2 regions of the Lysinibacillus sp. IITD104 genome follow, and region 2 is predicted to be linked to the other one. Evidence: riboswitches for the same ligand, from Rfam matches in the RefSeq annotation. Region 2 holds a riboswitch; the other holds the start of a gene.
What was found. Region 2 has a riboswitch for cyclic di-GMP ahead of V1L66_RS03665 (methyl-accepting chemotaxis protein). Riboswitches for the same ligand answer to the same signal wherever they lie in the genome.
Positions count from the first base shown of each region.

Region 1: it holds a riboswitch for cyclic di-GMP, as region 2 does, so the genes downstream of both, V1L66_RS08965 (amidase) here and V1L66_RS03665 (methyl-accepting chemotaxis protein) in region 2, are expected to answer to the same signal.

Region 1 is NZ_JBAHYH020000001.1:1,774,514-1,782,902, forward strand. It holds gene V1L66_RS08955 (M20/M25/M40 family metallo-hydrolase) at 1-839, shown strand, start outside; gene V1L66_RS08960 (chemotaxis protein CheW) at 865-1,353, shown strand; cyclic di-GMP riboswitch class I at 1,492-1,583, shown strand; gene V1L66_RS08965 (amidase) at 1,627-2,508, shown strand; gene nspC (carboxynorspermidine decarboxylase) at 2,554-3,693, opposite strand; gene V1L66_RS08975 (saccharopine dehydrogenase family protein) at 3,690-4,919, opposite strand; gene V1L66_RS08980 (hypothetical protein) at 5,314-5,520, opposite strand; gene V1L66_RS08985 (methyl-accepting chemotaxis protein) at 5,723-7,435, shown strand; gene V1L66_RS08990 (hypothetical protein) at 7,541-8,269, shown strand; gene V1L66_RS08995 (LysE family translocator) at 8,384-8,389, shown strand, end outside.
Region 2 is NZ_JBAHYH020000001.1:711,364-719,752, forward strand. It holds gene V1L66_RS03645 (MFS transporter) at 1-1,071, shown strand, start outside; gene V1L66_RS03650 (alpha/beta-type small acid-soluble spore protein) at 1,143-1,346, opposite strand; gene V1L66_RS03655 (DUF1456 family protein) at 1,532-2,026, shown strand; gene V1L66_RS03660 (hypothetical protein) at 2,168-2,362, shown strand; cyclic di-GMP riboswitch class I at 2,582-2,667, shown strand; gene V1L66_RS03665 (methyl-accepting chemotaxis protein) at 2,775-4,526, shown strand; gene V1L66_RS03670 (SDR family NAD(P)-dependent oxidoreductase) at 4,516-5,268, shown strand; gene V1L66_RS03675 (sodium:solute symporter) at 5,290-6,780, shown strand; gene V1L66_RS03680 (hypothetical protein) at 6,918-7,592, shown strand; gene V1L66_RS03685 (methyl-accepting chemotaxis protein) at 7,649-8,389, opposite strand, start outside.

The DNA.
Region 1 (8,389 bases), 1.1 Mb from region 2:
ATATCGTATCTGATGGTACGACGATTTTAGGTGCCGACGATAAAGCAGGATTAGCAGCTCTATTTGAGATGGTCAAACGTTTGAAAGAGCAAAATATTGCACATGGCGATATTGAATTTATTATTACGGCTGGTGAAGAAAGTGGCCTTGTTGGCGCTAAAGAGCTAGATCCAGCTAACATTAAAGCAAAATATGGCTTTGCGGTTGATAGCGATGGCAAAGTTGGTGGCATCGTGACAGCAGCACCATTCCAGGCGAAAATTTTTACAAAGATTATTGGAAAAACGGCACATGCGGGGGTTGCTCCTGAAAAGGGGATTTCTGCCATAACAGTCGCATCAAAATGCATTGCTCAAATGAAACTAGGCCGTTTAGATGAAGAAACGACAGCGAATATTGGGCGTTTTGAAGGTGGACAAGCAACAAATATTGTTTGTGACGAAGTGACAATCCTGGCAGAAGCACGTTCTATAGACAAAGCTAAATTGGATGCGCAAACAAAGCATATGCAAGATACGTTTGAACAAGTATCTGCTTCTTTAGGTGCACGGGCAGAGGTTGAAGTGAAGCTGATGTATCCAGGCTTCCGTGTAACGGAATCTGATAAAGTTGTTCAGGTAGCTATGGCTGCTGCACGCAATATTGATCGTACTCCGACACTAGGTATTTCTGGTGGAGGCTCAGATGCAAACGTCATCGCAGGCTTTGGCATTCCTACAGTTAATTTATCTGTTGGCTATGAGGATATTCATACAACGAATGAAAAGATACCAGTAGAAGAACTTGAAAAATTAGCAGATTTACTAGTAGAAATCGTCAAAGAATCGGCGAAAAATTAACAGTCGAGTAAGGATGTGTAACCCTATGGAAAGTGTCAAAGCAGTCGTTTTTGCTTGTGGGACAGAGGAATACGCCGTACCTGTGGAACAAGCGATTTCAATTGAAAAATTAGAGCATGTAACACCTATTCCTCATTTACCTAACTATCTTCTAGGCTTTACAAGAATTCGTGGTGAGCTTGTACCTGTTCTAGATTTTGAGCGCATACTGTATAACCGCTTATCTAATCCATCAACCGCACGTATCATTGTGTTGAATACTGATGTGGTTAATTATGGATTACTTGTTACAGAAGCACGAGAAATTCTTGATTTCGATGAATCAGTACTTCAGCAATTGGGCCTAGTCAATTATAGTAAAACACGCTATTTTACTGCGGTAGCTAATCTTGAAAACCGAATGATTACGTATGTTGATCCCAAAATACTTGTCAATTCATTAGACGGCATTCGTGAGATTATCAATTATTTACACAAAATGCTTGAAAATGAAAAGGAAAATGTAGAGTCTTAGACACTCTACGTTTTTTTTATGTTTGAATAGTAAATTTAACCTGTATTTTGTCGTTTTTACCTGATCATACATGTGACAATTATGCATTATACCTACAGATAAACCATTGCTAACCGCGTATGATAATGATTAAGAAAAAACTGAAAAAGGCAAACTTCACCGAAAGGGAGGGACGCAAAGCCATGAGTCTAAACACTATAATTTCAGTGCAAGATTGTCAGGTTGCCAGGTTCTGTTCTAGGAGCCGTGGCGAGTAGAATGGAGTTAGTTCGTATGAAGAGACAATTAAAAGTATGGACCGCACTAATCGTCATCATAATTAGTTCATTAGCTTTATCAAGTGGAAAGGTTGATGCAATGTCTATACAGGAAAAGGCTACGTGGCTGTGGGATACATCCCTCATCATGGATGACCAAGAAAAAATATTATTATTTTTAGAACATAACGATGTCAATAAAGTTTATCTGCAAATCGATCAAGGCATAGCGAGCAATGACTATAAGCATTTTATTAGTAACGCTTCTGACAAAGGTATTCGCATTTATGCATTGGATGGTGCTGCAAGCTGGGTTTCAGCTGAGGGTAGTCAAAGCCAAGACGAATTGTTTAATTGGTTACATATATATAATAAGAATTCAACTGAATCTGAGCAATTTTCTGGAGTGCACCTTGATGTAGAACCTTATTTAAATAGTGGATGGAGCTTACATCAAGCACAAACGATAGAATCCTATCAAACACTAATAATGAAAGCAAGTGAGAAAGCAAGTCAGTTACAACTTACTTTAGAAGTAGACATGCCATTTTGGTTTGATGAAGTTCAGTATAATAACGAATTTGGAAAAGGGTTATTAGCTGATTGGGTCATTGACCATGTGGATAGTGTGACGATCATGGCCTATCGTGATGCTGCAAAAGATATTATCTCTATTGTAGAACATGAAATCGCTTATGCTTCCACTGTGAATAAATCAATTGTAATTGGTGTAGAAACAGGCGCTTCAGAGGAAGGGGAAAATATTACTTTTTATGATAATGGAGAAGCCTTTATGAATGAACAGCTTATACTTGTTCAGCAACATTTTTCAAATAACGATGCTTTTCATGGAGTAGCCATTCATTATGTGGAGAATTGGATGACCATGCGTCCATAAAAAAAGTCCTTCCAGTGTAAAACTGGAAGGGCTTTTCTATTGCTATTAAGACAGACGACCACTGTAGTCTTCAAATTTAAACTCACGGATCACTTTAATGCCTTCTTCATCGTTATACGAAACGATAGATGGTAAGTTGACACCGTTAAACATATGGTTTTTCACCATTGAATAATGAGCCATATCTGTGAATACAAGACGATCACCTGGTTTTAATGGCTGTTCAAACGAATAATCACCAATCACATCACCAGCTAGACATGTTAGTCCGCCTAAGCGATATGTGTGTGCTAATTCATTTGCTTGTCCAGAACCAATAATCATTGGACGGTAAGGCATTTCAAGTACATCAGGCATGTGACATGTTGCTGATGTATCTAAAATAGCAAGATCCATCCCATTTTCTTGAATATCAAGCACTGTTGCTACTAAGTAGCCTGTATTAAGGGCTACTGCTTCACCAGGCTCAAGATAAACAAGCAGGTTATACTTTTCTTGAATATAATTAATGATGTTCACAAGTTTTTCTACATCATAATCATCACGCGTAATATGGTGACCGCCACCGAAGTTTAACCATTTCATTTGGTGTAACACATCACCAAATTTTTCCTCAACTACTTCAATAATACGCTCTAATGTATCAGAATTTTGTTCACACATCGCATGGAAGTGTAAGCCATCAATACCGTCAAGCTGTGATTTATCAAAGTTAGCTAATGTTGTACCAAGGCGAGAGTTTGTGTAGCAAGGATCATAAAGGGCTGTTTCAATTTCAGAGTACTCAGGATTCACACGAATACCACATTCAATTGTTTTACCAGCAGATTTTACTCTGTCCTTGTACTGTGCCCATTGGTTAAATGAGTTAAAGACGATATGATCCACATAGCCTAGAAGCTCGTCCATTTCATGCTCAATATAAGCAGGAGCATAAACATGCACTTCCTTGCCCATTTTTTCATAGCCAAGTCGTGCCTCATGCAGTGAGCTTGCTGTAATGCCTGCTAAATATTCCCCGACTAAAGGGAATGTTGAATGCATTGAGAAGCCTTTAAGGGCTAATAAAATGCGGCAGCCTGTACGCTCTTGAATTGATTTTAAAAGCTCAAGATTCTTTGTTAATAATCGCTCATCCACTACATAGGAAGGGGATGGAACTTTTGAAAAATCAATTGGTTTCATCGGCTTATTTCCTTTGCATCTAAATCAAGGTCTAATAATTCTGGGTTATGGCTTTCTTGCCATGGTAGGCCCCATTTATTTAGTGCATCCATGAATGGATCTGGATTGAAATCTTCCACATTCCATACACCTGGTTTACGCCATTCACCGTTCATCACAAGCATTGCACCGATCATAGCTGGAACGCCAGTTGTGTATGAAATCGCTTGTGAACCAACCTCGTTGTAGCACTCTTCGTGGTCACATACATTGTACACATAGTACGTTTTTTCTTTGCCATCTTTTAGACCGCGAATGATACAACCGATGTTTGTTTTACCTTTTGTACGTGGTCCAAGTGAAGCTGGGTCTGGTAATACCGCTTTAAGGAAGTGGATTGGTTGAATCATTTGTCCTTCAAATTCGATTGGCTCAATTGATGTCATACCTACGTTTTCTAATACTTTTAAGTGTGTTAAGTATTTTTCAGAGAACGTCATCCAGAAGCGGATTTGTTTTAAACCTTTGATATTTTTTGCAAGTGATTCAAGCTCTTCATGGTATAGAAGGTAAATATCTTTTGGTCCGATTTCAGGTAGGTTATACACTTCTTTTTTCTCAAGTGGTGCTGTTTCAATCCACTCGCCTTCTTTCCAGTAACGACCATTCGCTGTAATTTCACGAATGTTAATTTCTGGGTTGAAGTTTGTTGCGAAATGATAACCATGATCTCCCGCATTGGCATCCACGATATCGATATAGTGGATTTCATCAAATTCATGTTTTTGTGCATGAGCTGTGAAAACGCCTGTTACACCTGGGTCAAAACCGCTTCCAAGTAATGCAGTTAAGCCAGCTTTTTCAAACTTCTCTTTATAAGCCCATTGCCATTTATATTCAAATTTTGCCGTTTCAGGTGGCTCGTAGTTTGCAGTATCCACATAGTGCACACCTGTCGCTAAGCAAGCATCCATAATCGTTAAGTCCTGATAAGGTAGGGCTACGTTAATCACTACATCTGGGCCGAAAGCTTTAATAAGCTCAATCACCTCTTCTGTATTGTCCGCGTCTACCTGTGCAGTATGAATTTTTGTTTTTCCGCCGTCTAGTTTTTCTTTTAGAGCGTCACATTTTGAAACAGTTCTACTTGCGATACAAATTTCCTCAAATACGTCCGAATTTTGAACACACTTGTGTACCACAACACTGGCAACACCGCCAGCTCCGATAATCAATGCTTTACCCAATTGTCTACCCCCAAGTTCATATAAAGTATTGTCAAACAAGCTGATTATACAGAAAATTGATATACTACTCAATCATTGTTTTAAAATTTTCTACAAAAAATTTTATTTTTCTACAACAATTAGACGTATACGGAGGGGAATGCCTCGGAAAAGAAGGGAATCGTGAATAAATCTAAGAAGCCATATTTGAAATAGCTGTTGTATAGACCCACATAATTTGTAAGGTTTAATCTCCATTCTTCCTACACTCTAGTATCTCTTCCGATTTGCTTTTTGATCCACGCTACTAAATCATTTCTACCGACCTTTACATAAAAAAATCCCTTGCATATAGAAAGGGAAGGAACCACAATAAACTTGCTACCTTTATCTTTGTAATGGCAAATGAGACATATTATTTCAGAAAACGATTGGATACTTGTTGTTTTTCTTCCCCCCATATATAGAAGAAAACCACAAGCAAAGTACTAAAAAAACCCATCACAAGAGCATACGTACTGAGGGCTACTCCCACTTGACTTTGCATGGCATAAATAAAAATGGCCCCTATTGTTAACAAGTTCCCTGTAACAATCGATACTAGATGAAAGCGTTTATTCATAGCAAGCCCTCCTATTAGATGAATTGGTAATGCTCAGGATTTAAGATAATTAACTTCAATTATCGCACAATTCAGAACTTTTTCCAATGTTTTTATCTTACTAGAATAATTAAAGATGCTTTTTTAATACATCTTTTTGTAGTATGATGAAACACAAAAGGAATATTCATAGATTATTACAAGAAAGGGGAGAGGATGGATCGTGAAATTACGCAATTCATTAACTTTTCAACTTGGGACGATTATCGCTGGTATTTTAGTGGTGATGCTAGGGATTACTTCGTTCGCTACATACATAACTGCTTACAATAAACTTTATGATGCTGCTGGTGTTGAGGCCTATGGCTGTGCCAATATTACGACAGGTTTGATCAATCCGCAACAATTGGACAAGGCCCTTCAAGGCGACAAGGCTGTACAGGAAAGCATCGGGAACGATTTAAACTGGACAACCGGTCATAAAGATATTTTCCAAACACAATATATATTATCATTGGATGGCACATTAATAGCGCTTGATGATCATTTGGCTGAGAAAGGCTATGCACCTGGTGATCAATTTTATTTAGACAAAGAAGCTATTGATATGTTGCTTACACATAAGCATCCGACATACTCACAGCCCTATACCTTTGCAGGGATGGACCGTTTATCTGGCTATGCCCCTATTTTTAAAGACCATGATTCCAGTAAAGAAATTATTGCCATTAGTGTCATTGACTTTGATGCCAATATTGTTAAGGAGCGAACATGGGATGTTGTACGAAATGGGATTTTAATTAGTATTTTCCCTATGCTAATTGCTTCCATCATTACAGGCTTTTTAATCCGTCGTAAAGTAAGACCGATTAGTGTGCTGATTCAGCAGGCGAAAGAAATTGCCAATGGTAATTTAGCTGTACCTGAAACAAAAATTAACAGTAAAGATGAAGTAGCGGATTTAGCGAACACATTAAATCGAATGACAGCCAATTTACAAAATATGATTATGACGATGCGTTCCACTTCTAATACGCTAACAAACAACGCGGATGAAACCGCTTCCACCTTGAACGATATGAGCAATACCATTCAAGGTGTCGCCAATAATATCGAAGAGGTAACAAGTGCCGTAACGGCAGGGATGCACCATGCTGAAAATGCGACAGATGTTCTTACTTCTTTAGCACAGGATCTTCAATTGATTCAAAGTAATGCCAATAACAGTGCTGATAATGCTCGACAAACAATGGCATTAGCAACAGAGGGTGAGCGACTAGCAAAAGATATAAGCAATGATATGGCATTAATTCACAGCGGATCAGGTGAGGTACGACAAACAGTAGAAAACTTGGTTGCATCTGCAACAAAAATTCAAACGATTACTACGTCTATTGCGAACATCGCATCACAAACAAATTTGCTAGCACTAAATGCTTCCATTGAAGCGGCTAGAGCAGGGGAGCAAGGCAAAGGCTTTGCTATTGTCGCTGAGGAAGTACGGAAGCTTGCTGAACAATCTAATCAAGAGGTATTGCAAGTTGAACAGCTTATTCAGGATATAATGAAGCATGTTCAGCAGGTCATGTCATCTACGAATGATAATACGCAATATATTGAAAAAGGAACAGAGACAGTGCGTCTAACAGCACAATCTTTAGGAAATATTTCGACAGCAGTGGCTACAACAGTAGAAGAAATGATTACCATTTCTAATGCTATGACCGCTGAAAACGAAAAATCTGCACGTATAGTGCAAATGATTCAACAATTAACAGAATCTATTCGTGATATAGAAGAAACGATGAATATGATTACCGTCGCAGCACAGCAAACAACTGCAAGCATTGATGAGGTGGCACAAGGCTCTAATGAAACAAATCATATGGCACACACACTCGAACAGCATGTAAAAGCGTTTAAATTAAAAGAATAATAAAAAGATTGGGACATGTTGGCTTTTGCTTATACTTCTTAAATGGTAAACTAGCAATAAGATTTTTCTTTTGCGAAGGTGAGGATTTTAATGGTGGTAAATCAAATGAACGAGCAAGTACAACAAGTCAATGACCTATTTTTGAGTGGTCAAGTAAAGGAAAGTTATCAACTAGCTAAAGAAATATTGGGCAATGATACAGCAATCGCAGAAGAGGCCTATCAAGTCATTCAGCAGCATGTGGCAATGCTAGAGGCAAATGGGTATGCAAATATGCCTCAGCCTACTGACGACAAAGTAAAGCAAAGTGTGGAACGTACAGATGGCTCGTATCCAGAACGAGATGTTCTTGCAGCTTATATAGGTAGTCAGGATGATGAGCAATTTGGTAAAGTGGTCGATGAGCTTTTAGCAGGGCCTATAGAGGCGCAGGCTAACGCCTATTATACAATGGCGGAATATTATGTCCTTGCAAAAGAACAGGACAAGGCATCAGTGCAGTATGCGGAGGCAATCAAATTGCAGCCCAATAAGGCATTGTATTGGGGAGCATTTGCACAGTTTTTAAATCGTCACGAAGGTAGCCCTTATTTGGCATTAAGACTGATTGAAGAAGCAATTCTCCTAGATGGAATGAATCCTCGTTGGCACTATATACAAGGTAATATATTTTTCCAGCTAGTAGCAGCGACAAAAAATTTAAGCTATTTACCTGCCTTGGAAGAAGCATGGGAGAAAGCTAAAAAACGTTGTACAGCTAAGCAAGTCACATTGAAATTGGATTTGGAGAAGTCAAAAGATTTGTTAGCGCAATGGAAAAAGCAAATGCTCTAACAGGTAAAAAGACATGAAACTATTAATAATTATTTCCTTTCAAGTATAATTATGCTATAGTGAAACCCTAAACGGACGTATGAAGCTTATCGATGACATGAAAGAAGTGTTTTTTTGAGT
Region 2 (8,389 bases):
GGTGGATTGATTTCATCCATCACGAATATGGGGATGCTACTAGGTGGTATTGTTTTCGGTGTGTTAGCAGATAAATATGGACGAGTAAAAGTGTTTACCTATACGATTATTTTGTTTGCCATCGGAACGGCTTTAACAGGAGTAGCAACAAGTATTGAACAAGTTTATGTTTATAGATTTATCGCTGGTTTAGGTGCTGGCGGAGAATATGGTATTGGGATGGCGCTTGTAGCGGAGGCTTGGCCAAAGAATAAACAAGGCAGAGCATCCTCCTATGTCAGTGTGGGCGCACAATATGGAGTAATTTTAGCAGCTTTGTTAAGTGCTATTATTTTACCAACTTTAGGGTGGCGTGCATTATTCTTTGTAGGATTACTACCAGTTATTTTCGCCTTTATTGTACGTAAAAATATTGATGAATCACCAGAATGGTTAGCAGCGCAGAAACAACAAAACAATAAGCAAGAGAACGGGAAATTGACACAGTTATTTGCTTCACCACGTATCACCATGACAACACTCTCGCTGATTTTAATGGCTACTGTTCAAATTGCAGGCTATAATGGTCTGATGATTTGGCTACCTTCGATGTTACAGAAATCGCAAGGTTTATCGGTTTCAAGCTCAGCATTATGGACAATTAGTACTGCTGTAGGAATGATTATTGGTATGCTGACGTTTGGTAGATTTATGGATCGTTTTGGTGCTAAGCGGACATTCGGTATCTTTTTAGTAGCCTCTGCATGTGCTGTATTCCTTTACTCGTTTGCAACGGGCGCAGTTGCGATATTAATAGGCGGTGCGGTTGTAGGATTCTTCTCTAATGGGATGTTTGCAGGATATGGAGCATTAATTAGTAGCTTCTATCCAGTACAAATTCGCAGTACAGCAACAAACACCATTTTTAACTTTGGACGAGCTATAGGTGGGTTTTCACCAATCTTTGTTGGCTATATTTTACAAAGCTACGATATGACTGTTGTTATGATTTACTTAGCAGCACTGTATTGTATTTCCTTTATCGTTATGCTAACGCTTAAGAGCTCAGGTAAGGAATTGCAAACAGCATAATTTTATAGAGCACGAAAGAACGAATTCCACTTCTGCAAATGGGATTCGTTCTTTTCTTTATTAGTATTTAATTATAATAAACCCTTTGAACGTTTTTCAGCGATTTCAACAAGGCGTTTTGTAATCTCTCCTCCAACTGAACCATTTGCGCGAGAAGATGCTTCTGGCCCAAGCTGAACGCCAAACTCTTGTGCAATTTCATATTTCATTTGATTAACAGCCTCATGTACACCAGGTACTAGAAGTTTATTTGAACTGCGGTTATTATTAGCCATTGTTCTCACCTCCTTGACCTTAGAATGGTTGCGATTAAACTTTTCATACATTTAAAAAGTAGGAAATGCACACGCTATTTGCTAACAACAACAACTTGTGGAAAGCTAGCAATAATCAGCAAACACTCTGTTATAATTAAGCCTGGCTCTTTACTATATAAGGTTAATTAAAGGAGGAATATATAATGACGAATAATGATATCTTAATTCGTTTACGCTATGCGTTCGATATAAAAAATGTAGATATGGTAGAAATTTTCAAACTTGGTGGCATGGATTATACAAAGGAAGAAGTATTAAATATGCTGATTAAGATTAATGATGAGGAAGAAGCGCCAGAAGAATACATCAAATGTAATAATAAAATGTTAGAGGCATTTTTAAATGGATTAATTACTTTTAAACGTGGGCCTCAGAAACCCAAGGAAGGACAGGCTGTTGGACCGTTACCTGTGTCAGGTAAAGAAAGCCCAAATAATATGCTACTAAAGAAAGTAAAAATTGCTTTAGCTTTAACAACTGAGGAGATGCTTGAAATTTTATATGAAGGCGGCATTAAAGTTACAAAAGGTGAATTAGGTGCTATTTTAAGAAATCCAAGTCATCGTAATTATAAAGAGTGTGGCGATTCATTCGTACGAAATTTTTTAAGGGGCTTAACATATAAATATAGAGCCTAATGCCCAATAGATATCAATCATCAAGTGCCAATTTTTTCTTTGAAACTCGTTGACAATTTGTGACGAAATTGTGTACAATAAATTTATCACAAAATGTTCATAAAAAAGATGAAAAATGTTCACAGACAAAGGGGTGCTTGTATGATTTATTTTGACATCTTATTAGTAGCTATTGCATGTATTACAATGCCTTTTATTGTTGCGGTTATGTTAGATATTTTTTATGCGGAACGAAAAAAAGTACGCTTTTCATTACGTCGTACTTCAGTATGGTATATCGCTATGTTTGCATTATCCTTTATACCATCCGTATTACTTGTTACACAAAACGTATAATTTATTCAAACACTTAGGGGTAAGTGAAATGAAAATAAACAGCTACAACGCTAATTGAGGTTGTAGCTGTTTTATTTTGTTCAATAGATGAATAAAAACTTTAAAATAATGTATTTTTAAGCACATAAATAATTATTAATGAAGGTTAAGATAGTATAAAGTATGTATGTTTTAAGAAGAGAACATTGACTACTTTTACCTACTGTGTTAATTTTGGTAGGGAAATATAGGCAAATTTACTGAAAAGTAAAGACGCAAAGCTACAGGTCTAAGGCAATAAATGCTATGACGGCTGGGTTGCAAAAGAGTGCTAGTTGTATCATTCTCATTCTAGTTTTTGTTCTTTTATGCCTATTTCTTTTGAAATAGGCATTTTTTTTTGCAAGTAAAGTTCAAAGGAGGAAAAGGGGAAATGAAGTTGTTAAAAAACACATCACTAAAAAATAAGCTTTTACTAACAGTCTCTATTGTTGTATTACTGCTTATCGCTATTATTACGACGCAAAGTATTAGTGAATTGAATAATCGGATGAATGTGGATTTGGAGCAAGAATTAAAAAGTGTTGGTTTATTAACAGCTATGAACTTAGACAGTGATGAAGTAAAAGAGCTGCTGTCCGAAAAAGGGGAAACAAACGCAAAGTTTACAAAGATCCAAAAGCAACTTGATATGATTCAAGAACAGCAAGGTATTATGAGCTGGAGTTATATTTGGGATGTAAAGGATGAGGGTGGCGTCAATCCAATTGGCTATACCTCTAATTTAAATGAAGTATATGAAGCTGGTGAAATTTTTAATGATTTAGCGGATGAACATGTAGAAACAGCAAAATTAGCTATTGAAAATAATAGTACAGAGGTAACTGATATTTTCGAGGATCCTTTTGGTTCTTGGAGAACGGTTTTTAGTCCTATTAAAGATGATAATGGCCAACTAATCGCCCTATTAGGGATTGATTACTCCGCTGATTATATCAATACGATTATTAAAACAAGTGTAATTAAGCAAATTGTCATTGCCATTATTGGTATTTTAATTTTATTAATTTTAGTTTACATAATTATAGATCGACTTTTAAAGCCACTGAAAAAAGTAGTGAATGTAGCCAATCAAGTGGCAAATGGTGAATTAATCGATGTTGATTTAGAGACATCAAAGGATGAAATTGGAAAATTATCTGAATCCATCCGAACAATGGTGGCCAATTTGCAACATATTATTTTAAACATACGCAATACATCCAATCATGTTTCTTCAGCCGCCAATCAATTAACGGTACATGCTGGTGAAACCTATAACAGCTCCACAAATATTGCTCTAGATATGAATCAAATTACACAAAATGCCGAGGCTTCGATGACTATGACAGAAGAAACTGCTGCTGCTATGGAAGAAACTGCAACAGGTATTCAGCAAATTGCTGATTCTGCAAACACAGCTGCGGAATCATCTATTTCAGCATCACAGGCTTCGGAAAGAGGAAATGAAGTTGTACAACAAGTTATTGCGCAAATGGAGTTAATTAATGATTCTGTTGAACAAATAGGGACAACCATTAATGGACTACATGTTAATACAAAAAAAATAAGTGAAATTGTTAGCTTAATTACTGCTATTGCGGATCAAACAAATCTATTAGCATTAAATGCTGCCATCGAAGCGGCACGAGCAGGTGAACATGGTAAAGGCTTTGCCGTTGTTGCGGATGAGGTGAGACGCTTAGCTGAACAATCCTCTCAATCCGCAACAGAAATTTACAATTTAATTAATTCTATTCAGTCTGATTCAAACGCTTCTATCACGGTTATGGAGAAAGGCAAAGAGGATGTTAAGGTAGGGATGGCATTTACCAATGAGGTTGGTGAAATCTTTAAAGAAATTCTTACTTCCTCAGAAGAGGTGGCTAGCCAAATACGTGAAATTTCAGCAGCCTCACAACAAATTTCTGCCTCCTCAGAAGAAGTGGCGGCATCTGTTAATAATATTAAACAATCTGCAGAGCAATCAGCAGAATTCTCTTCTAATGTATCGAAATCTACACAAGAGCAATTATCTACCATGCAGGAAGTAAAGGATGCCTCTTCATCATTGGGCAAAACAGCAGAAGAGCTGCAAGGTCTTGTGGCAAAATTCAAATTGGAGAATGATCATAATGGACATTAATTTTACAGGGAAAAATGTTTTAATAACAGGCTCTAGTAAAGGAATCGGTAAAGCAATTGCATTAGGCTTTGCGCAACATGGAGCCAATATTTTAATTAATTATATTGGGGATGAGCAAGAGGCAGAAGCTGTACGTGCAGAAGCAGAAAAGTTGGGTGTGAAAGCTTTAATATTCCACGCAGATGTTTCTAACTCTCAAGAAGTACAAGCGATGCATCAATTCATGGACGAGCATCTCGGGGATCTTGATGTTCTTGTAAATAACGCTGGATTTGCACAGGGTTCCAGCATTACAGATTTAACGGATGAGCAGTGGGATCGTATGATTAAAGTTCATTTATATGGCTGTTTCTATAATTGCCGTGAAGCAGCTAAAAGAATGAAGGAACGTAATACAGGAAAAATCATTAATATTTCATCTGATATTGGTAGCTTGGGTTGTGAAGAATTCACGCATTATTCAGCTGCGAAGGGTGCTATTAATGCTTTTACAAAGGCTTTAGCAAGAGAATTAGCACCTTCTATACTTGTCAATGCAGTTGCTCCTAGTGGAACATTTACGGACATTCTACAAGAGTTTGGCGATAACTATGTGGAGGAAGAATCCGCAAAATATCCATTAAAACGTTTAGCGCAACCAGAAGAGATTGCGAAAAGTGTATTATTTTTAGCCTCTAATCATGCTGACTTCTATACAGGTCAAATTTTAACGCCAAATGGTGGGGTCGTAATGAACGGTTAATGGAAAACGAAGGAGTAAATAATGTTAAATATTATTATCTTTTGCTTATACTTATTATTTATCTATTATATTGGCTATAAAGGCTATAAGCGTGTCAACACAGCTGAGGATTTAATTGTTGCTGGCTGGAGCATGCCTTTATCCGTTGTAACGGGTAGTTTAGTCGCTGCATTATTAGCAGCTCCCTTCTTTTTTGCAGCGGTAGGCTCTGGCTATACAAGTGGTGGCTTTGAAGGTTCGGCAACAATGGGTGGTTTAGGGACTTGTATGATTCTTGGAGCACTCATTTGGACAAAGCCATTACGACGTTTAAAGGGCTGGACATTAGCAGATTACTACGGTTTACGCTATGGCAGTAAAAAGCTAGGAGCCTATACAGGGGTTGTTATGGCAATTGCTTTTGGAGTTTTTAATGCAGCGGCGTTAACAGTTGGTGGAACGTATATTATTCAGCAATTGTTGCAAATTGATTTTATACCTGCGGCGCTTCTATTTGTATCGCTAACGGCTATTTATTCAGTTATTGGTGGTTTATGGGCAGTTGCCTATACTGAAATCGTACAAGGTGCGCTTGCAGTGGCAGGTATTTTGGGTATTACCATTTTTATTTTGTTTTACTATCCAGATGTTACATTTAATCCCGAGTGGTGGAATATCAGTACATTATTTGAGAAGGCAGGAGCAGAATTCTGGACTTTGTATCTTGTACTAGCACTTGGAGATATCCCTGCAGTTGACCTTGGGCAGAGGGTAGCTGCTGCAAAAAGTCCACGGGTGGCACAACGAAGCATGATTATTGCTGGTATTATTGTCATTGCAATAAGCTGGATTCCAGGGATGCTAGGGGAAGCCTTTAAGTCTATTTATCCTGAAAGCACAAACCCAGAAACATTGATGCTTACCTTTGCACAAGGTTATTTTCCTCCTTTATTAGCAGCTATTTTCTTAACAGCCATGGCAGCCATGGGGATGTCTACAGTAGCTGCATGTTATGTAGCGACTTCAGGGATTGTCACAAAGAATATTTATTTAGATTTTATTAATCACAATCCTGATCCTAAGAAGCTATTAAGATTTTCGCGATCTATTATTCTAGCTAGTGCTTTATTAGGTTTAGTGCTAGCTGTAAGCTTCCAAAAAGTAATTGATTTAGCTTATTTAGCTTGGGATATTATATTCGTAACAATATTCTGGCCAATCGTTTTAGGACCATTTTGGAAACGTGTCAGTACACCAGCAGTTTGGGCAAGTATTTCCGTTGGCTTAGTTTATTACATTGTGACATCACTAACATTCGTACCTAGTCTGACAATCCAATCAGAAGGCTTCATAGGTCTATTAAATGAATTATGGCAGGCTCCTGTATTTTCAGGTGTTGTTATAACTGGTATCACAATTGTTGTGGTGAGCATACTCGTTCCGCCATCTGAGCATGTTCTTGAGATGCATAAAATAGAAAAAGATAAAACATTAGACGACGTAAGTAGTAAAGAAGAGCTAATTGGTCGTTAAAAGCAAAAGCACGGATTCATTGTAATGTTCAATGAATTCGTGTTTTTTATTAGAATGAAACGATAGAATCAAGAATACTATTGCTAGTACATCATCTGAATTTTTCTAGTGATTATCTTGATAAAGGCGGGAATTGGATGAAAAATATTTTCTTCATTTTATTAGGGATTGTCTATCTTTATCTAGCAAATGCCATTGAATTAGTCATTATTAAGCAACTATTTTTTTTAATCGGGCTGGCTTTAGTCGGTCTAGGGAGTATCCGTTATTTAAAAGAGCGTTATATTGCCATACAAACTTTGACAGCCATGACGGAAGCTAGTGAGGAGGAGATAATGGCTATTCCTCATACACAATGTACAGTTTCCAATGATGCTTTAAATGCTTTACTGTTAAATGAACAGACAAACATGCTTATTTTCGCCCGAAGAGAAGCTTTAGACGAAGAACTAAAAATTATAGAGGTTCCATTTAACAGAATATATGAGGTTGCCATCATGGAAGATGAAGTATTTACGGTTAGAACAAAGAATCATCTAATGAGTGGTTCCTTACTTGCTGAAGCAGATGAAATAGAAGAAGAGGAGGTAGAAGAAGATACAATTTCACAGCTATCGCTAAAGTTAGTAGTAGATCATTTATCAGAGCCTATTCAAGAATATATGTTCATGGATAATAGTGAAGATCCTATATCAAAAGAGGATGATGACTATAAAGAAGCCATGGAGCTTTGTGAGAAATGGTTTCAAAAGATAAGTGTTATTATTAAACGTCATGAATTAGAACGAGTGCCGATAAGTCATTGGCAATAAGAGAGAAGGCTATCTCAAAATAGAAAAATTTGAGATAGCCTTTGTTGTTTAGATGATTAAATTTTAAATTGTTGTAGCTGCGTATTTAACGTCTCGGCCATTCCAGCAAGCTGATTTGCACTTCTAGCGATTTCATCCATTGTAGCAGCGGTTTCCTCAACAGTTGCTGTTGTTTGCTCAACGCCAGCAGCGGATTCCTGTGAAATGGAGGCCATATCATCAATAGAAGCATTAATGGTTTCTGAATTTCGAGCAAGCTGATTTAAATTCGTTGAAATGGTTGAAATATTATCAATCATATCCCCAACAGCATCAGAAATTTTTTCAAATGTTTCATTTGTTTCATCGAGCTGTGTTGTTCCTCTTTTTACTTCCTCATAGCCAGTCTGAAGGGCAGATGTTACATTGCCAGTCTCACCTTGAATACGATGGACAATTGTTGCAATATCCGTAACAGAGAACTGTACTTGCTCAGCAAGCTTTCGGACTTCATCTGCCACAACAGCAAAGCCCTTGCCATGCTCACCTGCTCGTGCTGCTTCGATTGCTGCATTTAATGCAAGTAAATTTGTTTGGTTTGAGATATCATCGATAACTGACACAAGCTTGGAAATTTCAGCAGACTGTTCATTTAAATTCTCGACATTTTTCACAGAGTCTAATACAATTTCATTTATTGTAGCCATTTGTTTGGTAGATTGAACCATTAAACTTTTCCCTGAAACCGTTAATTTTTGAACATGACTAGAATGCTCACTTAATTCAATGCCCTCTTGTGTCGTTTCCTGAATGCTACG